DNA from 2 places in the Nocardia sp. NPDC051832 genome. Region 2 is predicted to be linked to the other one. Evidence: riboswitches for the same ligand, from Rfam matches in the RefSeq annotation. Region 2 holds a riboswitch; the other holds the start of a gene.
What was found. A riboswitch is a leader RNA that binds a small molecule or an ion and turns the genes downstream of it on or off. The one in region 2 is predicted to bind thiamine pyrophosphate.
Positions count from the first base shown of each region.

Region 1 (3,835 bases), 650 kb from region 2:
CGGCTGTCCCAGCAGTGGTGTGCCGCAGGCACTTCCGTGGTCTACAAGCGCGACCACCTCAGCGAGCACCTGACCCTGCCGTCGCTGGGCATGGCCGACACGTTCAACTGGTTGAAATCGCGCCTGGCGCCCAACGCGCCCGAGCAGGTCGGCTGCCGCACCGAGAACACCGTGTCCATGCTGGCCGACGTCAACGACCTGCTCACCCAGGTCGAAATCAACCTGAACGCGACTTTCGGCGCGCTCGGTTTCCCCATCGGCCCGCGCGAGCGGTAGCCCAGCGATGAATTTCGGGGCGTCGTATCGTCGGTATGGGGCACAGGCCATGCACTAGACCGGGAGGACCCCGTCATGCAGAAAATCGTCACGAACCTCTGGTACGACACCCAGGCCGAAGAAGCCGCCGAGTTCTACTGTTCCCTCTTTCCCGACGCCAAGATCACCGATGTCCAGCGCTACACCGAGTCCGGCCCGCGCGAAGCCGGTCTCGTCATGACCGTCGACTTCGAGCTGGCGGGCCAGAAGTTCACCGGCATCAACGGCGGCGGCGACTACCACTACACGCACGCCATGTCGCTGCTGGTCAACTGCGACAGCCAGGCCGAGGTGGACCGCCTCTGGGCGGCCCTGCTCGCCGACGGCGGCCAGGAAATCGAATGCGGCTGGCTCAACGACAAATACGGTGTGCCCTGGCAGATCTGGCCCGCCGAAGCCAATGAACTCCTGGTCGGCGACGACAAGGAGGCCGTCAACCGGGCCATGAAGGCCATGCTCGGCATGCGCAAGCTGGACGTGCAGGCGATGCGCGACGCCTACGAGGGAAAGGTGAGCTGAGCGCGGCTGTACACCGCGCGGCAGTCCTTGACCGCTTTCTCCTCGGCGGCCATGGCGAGCGTGGCCTTCTCGACATCGGCGGGTCGCGCCGCCGCGGCGAGCGCCGCCGTGAGCGCTTCGCTCGCACTCTGAATGGCCGCGGCGCGCTCGACCACGCCGCCCGCGGCGATCGCACCGTGCGCATCCTCGGCGGCCCGGGCGGCCGCCTCGGCCGCGACACCCACCTCGGTGGCCTTGACCGCCGACAGCGCGGACCATTCCGCCTCCACGATGGCCGCGCCGGCCGCGGCGGCGGCGCGCTGAGCCGCGCTCTTGGCCCGCATCCGGGCCTGGGTCAGCAGCGCCTTGGTCGTCTCGGCATTCGACTCCGCGGCGTCGGCGACCACCAGACTCGGCGGGTATTCGATCTCGGCGGTGAATCCGGCGCCGGCGATCAGCGTGACGGCGGCGGCTCCCGCGATCATGGCATGTACAACGCGCACTTTTGTCCTCCAAGTCGAGTGGCGGCACGAACGAAGAGACGCCCTCGATGCTGGTCCGCGCGGACCAGCCCGGCGCACCGGCACGAGGACCGTGCCCTGGTTCGCGGCCCAACCGACATCGGCTTGTGACTCCCTCGGTGGATCGCCCGAGTGGCCCCCGGCGAACCGCCGGGCGGCTTGTGCGGATCGACCGGAATCCGGCATTCGGTGCGTGCCGGGCGGTAGCGAACGGGTATGGTCGGGCCCGAAAACAACTGCACACCGAACGGGGGCTCGCACCAGCGGGCTGAGAGGACGGCTAGCCCTATTTCCGGGCGTTCAGGGCCGTCGACCGTATGAACCTGACCGGGTAATGCCGGCGTAGGGAGAGATTTACATGGGCAAAACACGGGGATGGCAGCCGACGGAGCTTGCGGAGTCGGCGGGGCGGGTAAACACAGCCACGTCCGAAACTGTCGACACCGTTACCACGGGGCCGATCGAAGGCAGCGTCAAGCACTATCTCGAGGTCGACGACCTGCGGATTCCGGTGCGGCGCATCAATCTCACCAACGGTGAGCACTTCGATGTGTACGACACCTCCGGTCCGTACACCGACGACACCGCCGCCATCGATCTGGAGGCGGGACTCGCGAAGCTGCGCGACACCTGGACCAAGCCCGACGTCGAGGGGCCGCCGACGCAGCTGGCCTGGGCACGCCAGGGCATCGTCACCCCCGAGATGCGCTTTATCGCCGCGCGCGAAGGGGTTTCGGAAGAACTGGTGCGCGCGGAGGTCGCCGCGGGCCGCGCGGTGATCCCGGCCAACCACCGCCATCCCGAACTCGAGCCGACCATCATCGGCAAGAAGTTCCTGGTGAAGATCAACGCCAATATCGGCAACTCCGCGGTGTCCTCCTCGATCGCCGAGGAGGTGGAGAAGATGGTGTGGGCGACCCGCTGGGGCGCGGACACCATCATGGACCTGTCCACCGGCAAGAACATCCACGAGACCCGCGAGTGGATCCTGCGCAACTCCCCCGTCCCGGTCGGCACCGTGCCGATCTACCAGGCGCTGGAGAAGGTGAACGGCGATCCCACCCAGCTCACCTGGGAAATCTACCGCGACACCGTGATCGAGCAGGCCGAGCAGGGCGTGGACTACATGACCGTGCACGCCGGCGTGCTGCTGCGCTACGTGCCGCTCACCGCCAAGCGGGTCACCGGCATCGTCTCGCGCGGCGGATCCATCATGGCCGCGTGGTGCCTGGCCCACCACCAGGAATCGTTCCTGTACACGCACTTCGAGGAACTCTGCGAGATCCTGGCGAAGTACGACATCACCTTCTCCCTCGGTGACGGCCTGCGCCCGGGCTCCATCGCCGACGCCAACGACGCGGCCCAGTTCGCCGAACTGCGCACCCTCGGCGAACTCACCAAGATCGCGAAATCCCATGGCGTGCAGGTGATGATCGAGGGCCCCGGCCACGTGCCGATGCACAAGATCGTGGAGAACGTGCGCCTCGAGGAGGAACTCTGCGAGGAGGCTCCGTTCTACACCCTGGGCCCGCTCGCCACCGATATCGCACCGGCCTACGACCACATCACCTCGGCCATCGGCGCGGCCATCATCGCCCAGGCCGGCACCGCCATGCTCTGCTACGTCACCCCGAAAGAGCATCTGGGACTGCCGAACCGGGATGACGTGAAGGTCGGCGTGATCACCTACAAGATCGCCGCGCACGCCGCCGACCTGGCCAAGGCGCACCCGCACGCGCAGGACCGGGACAACGAATTGTCCAAGGCCCGTTTCGAATTCCGCTGGCGCGACCAGTTCGCGCTGTCGCTGGATCCGGACACCGCGCGCGAGTACCACGACGAGACGATGCCCGCGGAACCCGCCAAGACCGCGCACTTCTGCTCCATGTGCGGGCCCAAGTTCTGCTCCATGCGCATCTCCGCCGACGTGCGGGAATACGCGGAGCAGCAAGGGCTTACCGATGTCGAGGCGATCGAGGCCGGGATGGCCGAGAAGTCGGCGGAGTTCGCCGGCGCGGGCAACCAGGTGTACCTGCCGATCGCGTCCGTGTAAGAAGCCGGGGGGCGGCGACGATTTCGAGGGGCGCCGAAATCGTCACCGCCGTCGGTGACCCAGCGCGGGCTCAGTGCCGGCGCCGGCCGTTCTCGTCGGGCCAGTAGTCGCCGTCCCAGCGACCTTTGACCCCGATGGAGCTGCCCAGGAGATCATCGATGGGCCGTCGACCGGTCCGCTTGCCGTTGCGGACCATCGGTTCCACCGCCTGCTGCACGGCGGGGGTGGCGACCCGGGGCACGGTCTGTTCGATGGTGGTGGCGCGCGGCTTCTCGACCAGCCGGATGCGCGGCTTCTCCACGATCTTCTCGATCACGTGCTCGACCGGTCGCTGGATGACCTTCTCCTTGATCCGGGGCTTTTCGACGATCTTGTCGACTTCCCAGTTCACGGTCTTGTCGACGGTCCGTTGGATGACCTTCGGCCGCTCGATCACCTTGTCGACGGT
Region 1 covers NZ_JBFAYL010000003.1:362,953-366,787, reverse strand. Annotated here, with positions in the region: gene AB0M14_RS19425 (lipase family protein) at 1-276, shown strand, start outside; gene AB0M14_RS19420 (VOC family protein) at 352-834, shown strand; gene AB0M14_RS19415 (hypothetical protein) at 813-1,316, opposite strand; TPP riboswitch at 1,572-1,700, shown strand; gene thiC (phosphomethylpyrimidine synthase ThiC) at 1,693-3,387, shown strand; gene AB0M14_RS19405 (hypothetical protein) at 3,458-3,835, opposite strand, start outside.
Region 1: it holds a riboswitch for thiamine pyrophosphate, as region 2 does, so the genes downstream of both, thiC (phosphomethylpyrimidine synthase ThiC) here and AB0M14_RS22350 (cytosine permease) in region 2, are expected to answer to the same signal.

Region 2 (3,835 bases):
TTCCCGGAGCACGCCTACGGTGTGGGCGTTGAGGATGTCGCACAGCAGCCGAAACTGCTCCGCGGCCTTTTCATTCGCGTTGTCGAAGACGTACTCACCATGGACCGGTGCGGCGCGCATCAGAACACCCCCGAACGTCGACGTTGGCTCCCTCTATGGGAAACCCCCGGACGCGGGAAAACAAGACCCAAAGGCCTCTAGTCAGGATCGTTGGCCCCAGTCCCGGCGGTAGGCGGCCCAATCCTGGGGCGTCGCAGCGAAATCGACGTACAGGGCGACGCCGAAAGTTTTCCGGTGGCGGTCGCCGCGGCCCAGGGCCAGACGGATCCCGCGGAGCGCGGCGGGCACGGTTTCCGCGGACCCGTGGTGGCCGGGGTCGTCGGCCCAGAAAGCGGGAGCGCCCATCAGCAGGTCGACTTCGGCGGGGGTGACGGCCAAGGCGAGCGAAGTCTGCTGTGCGACGTATCCGCCGTACAGGGACTGGGTCGGCATCGCGGTGTCGTACGACATCACCGCTACCTGATCGACGCGCCGCGCCACATCCGCGAAATAAGCCTGGGACCACCACTTTCCGTGGTCCCGCAGGGCGATGCCGACCGAGTGCAGGCCGGGCAGCGGATCGATCTGCGGCGCCGACACCGACAGCGGCGCGTTGCGGCTCCGGGTGACGGTCCGGACCTGTTCGAGAATCGAGAGGAAGTCGCCCGAACCCGAACGGACCGGCTCCAGATCCAGGTGCACGCCGTCGAATCCGAGGTCGAGCACCTTGCGCGCGGAGGCCGTGATATTGGCGCGCGTGGCGGGATCGCCCATGTCGAGGTCGTCGAACTCCGGCTCGACGAGCTGACCGAGCCAGGACTGCACCCGGATTCCGGGCAGGCTGCGATGCACCGCGTCGACGAACCAGCGGGCCCGCGGATGCAGGTCGTCCGGGACGCTGCCGTCGTGCGCGAAGGGACCGGTGTGCACGAACAGCTCCTTGATGCCGGTGCCGGACAGCAGCGTCACCAGGGCGGCGATATCGGCCTCGGTCTTGCGGCCGTCGACCCAGGCGTGACCGAGCCACACCGCGTCGCGGCCCCGGGTCCGCGCGTCCGCGGGCGGATCGCCCGCATATTCCAGCCGCAGCGCCAGGGCCAGCCCGCCCACCGCCGTGAGCAGCAGGCCGAACACCAGCCCGGCGATCACCCCCGCCCGCCGCCACCGCGACCAACCCCGCCATCGCGCACCGATTGCCCTGAAGAATGCTCGCACCGCACCCGCCCCATGGTCTCCGCTCCGGGTTCGGCGAATCCTCCACCCCGGCAGCACCATTGCAGCCTACCGATCAGGGGACCGCACAAGATCTATCCACAGCTGTCCATACCCACGGTGATCAGGGATAACGAGACATCCCACGAATGAAGTGGACGCGTGTACTATTCGGCCGGACCATCCACTGCGGGAGCTCGGGCACGGCCGGGCTGAGAGGGCGAGACCTAGCCGTAGCGACTGCTTGCAGGTCGCTCGAAAAGATCAGCTTCGCCGACCGCGCGAACCTGTCCGGGTAATGCCGACGTAGGGAAAGTGCTCGTAGTTATGTCTGCTCCAACTGAAGCGCACGAAGCGCCGCTCACCCTCGACCAGCCCGCACCCCGGGTGCTGTCGTTCTGGGATCAGAGCGCGTTCTGGGCGAACCTCGGCGTCAGCCTGTTCGCGTTCTCCGGCGCGTACACGGTGCTCGCCCCGAACACCGACGGTGCGCTGCAACTGTCCATCGCCGCGGGCATCGTCGCCATGATCATCGGCACCGTCGTGGGCGGGCTGATGCTCGGCCTGGCCGCGGTCCCGGGCGCGCGGACCGGCAAACCGGCGATGGTGCTGCTGCGCGGCCTGTTCGGCGCGAAACTCAGCTACCTGCCGACGATCCTGAACATCGCCCAGCTGATCGGCTGGGGCACCTTCGAGCTGATCGTCATCGGCAGCGCCGCGGAGGAGCTGTTCGGCGGCGGGCCGCGCTGGCTGTACGTTGTGGCGGCGGGCGTGATCACCACGGTGCTGACGATCTGGCCGCTCGGCTCGGTGCGGATGCTGCGCCGGTTCGTGACCATCGGCGTGGTGATCGCGCTGGCCTGGTTCTACATCCAGTTCTTCCGGGCCGGGATTCCCGACCTGACCACCAACCCGGGCCCGAAGGGTAACGGCCCGTTCGGCGTCGACTGGAGTCTGTTCTGGATCGCGACCGACGCGGCGCTGGCCGTCTCGATCTCCTGGATGCCGGTGGCCGCCGACTACACCCGGCATTCCAAGAGCAGCCGGGCGGCGTTCGGCGCGGCCAGCGGCTCCTATGCGCTGACCCAGATCGTCGCCTACATCCTCGGCCTGCTCGCGCTGGCGCTGGCCACCAGCGACAGCGGAACCTACGGCCCGTTCCTGCACGTCACGCTGGGCGCGTTCTTCTTCTTCATTCTGGTGTTCCGCGAGGCGGATCAGTCTTTCGCCAACGTCTACTCCACCGCCGTCTCGATCCAGAACCTGTGGCCGCGCATCGACCGCCGCGTCCTCTCGATCGGGCTCGGCGTGCTGATCACGGTGCTCGCGCTGTGGCTGCAGATGGACGACTACTTCGGCTTCCTCGGCCTGATCGGCTCGGTCTTCGTGCCGCTGCTGGGCGTGCTGGTCGCGGATTTCTTCTTGCGCGCCAAGGGTTCCTGGAACACCGAGGAGGACGCGCCGTCACGCTGGGGCATGGTCGTCGCGTGGCTGGTGGGCCTGTCGGTGTACCAGCTGATCAACCCGGGCGACGCGGGCGCGTGGACCCGATTCTGGGTGAATATCCAGGAAGCGCTGGGCTTCACCAAGCAGGCCTGGATGAGCGCGTCGCTACTGTCCTTCCTCGCGGCCGGCCTGGTCGCCTGGTTGGTCGGCCGCGTTGCGGCGACCCGCGCGCCGAAATAACTGCCACTATGGCCGGATGGGCGAGATCCGCATCGGCACCTCGGGCTGGCTGTACCCGCCGTGGCGGGGCGCGTTCTATCCCGAGGGCCTGGTGCAGCGCCGCGAACTCGCCTACCTGGCAGAGCAGTTCGACACCGTAGAGATCAACGGTTCGTTCTACGCTCTCCAGAAACCGGCCAGCTACCAGAAGTGGGCCGGGCAGACCCCGGACGACTTCGTGTTCGCCGTCAAGGGCAGCCGCTTCATCACCCATATGAAGCGGCTGCGCGACGGCGACACCCTGCTGTCGAATTTCCTCGCCTCCGGCGTGCTCGCGCTGGGTCCGAAACTGGGCCCGTTCCTGTGGCAATTGCCGCCGAACTTCGGCTTCGATCCGGCTGTGCTGGCCGACTTCTTCGGCCGCCTTCCCCGCAGCACGGCCGAGGCGGCGAAGATCGCCGCACAGCACGACGACCGCGTCGACCCGGCCTATCTCACCCCCGACGCCGACCGCCCACTCCGCCACGCTCTGGAGATCCGCCACCCCAGTTTCGACACCCCCGAATTCCCCGCGCTACTCCGCGAATTCGGCATCGCACTGGTCATCGCGGATACAGCGGGCAAATATCCCGCCCTCGAAGAAATCACCACCGACTTCACCTATATCCGTCTACACGGTCACGAAGAGCTCTACGTCAGCGGCTACACCGACGAGGGACTCGACATGTGGGCCGGAAAGATTCGCGATTGGGCCCAGCACGGCGACGTCTACGCCTATTTCGACAACGACGCGAAGGTCATGGCCCCACGAGACGCACGAGCCCTGAAAGACCGCCTCGCCCGATGACCTGAACGGAACAGGTCAGAGATGTGGTTCGATTTCGGCGATCAAGTGCTGCTTGCCGCCGAAGCCGATGAC
Region 2 covers NZ_JBFAYL010000003.1:1,012,586-1,016,420, reverse strand. Annotated here, with positions in the region: gene AB0M14_RS22360 (methyltransferase) at 1-120, opposite strand, end outside; gene AB0M14_RS22355 (hypothetical protein) at 202-1,188, opposite strand; TPP riboswitch at 1,431-1,582, shown strand; gene AB0M14_RS22350 (cytosine permease) at 1,579-2,937, shown strand; gene AB0M14_RS22345 (DUF72 domain-containing protein) at 2,954-3,763, shown strand; gene AB0M14_RS22340 (thioredoxin domain-containing protein) at 3,779-3,835, opposite strand, start outside.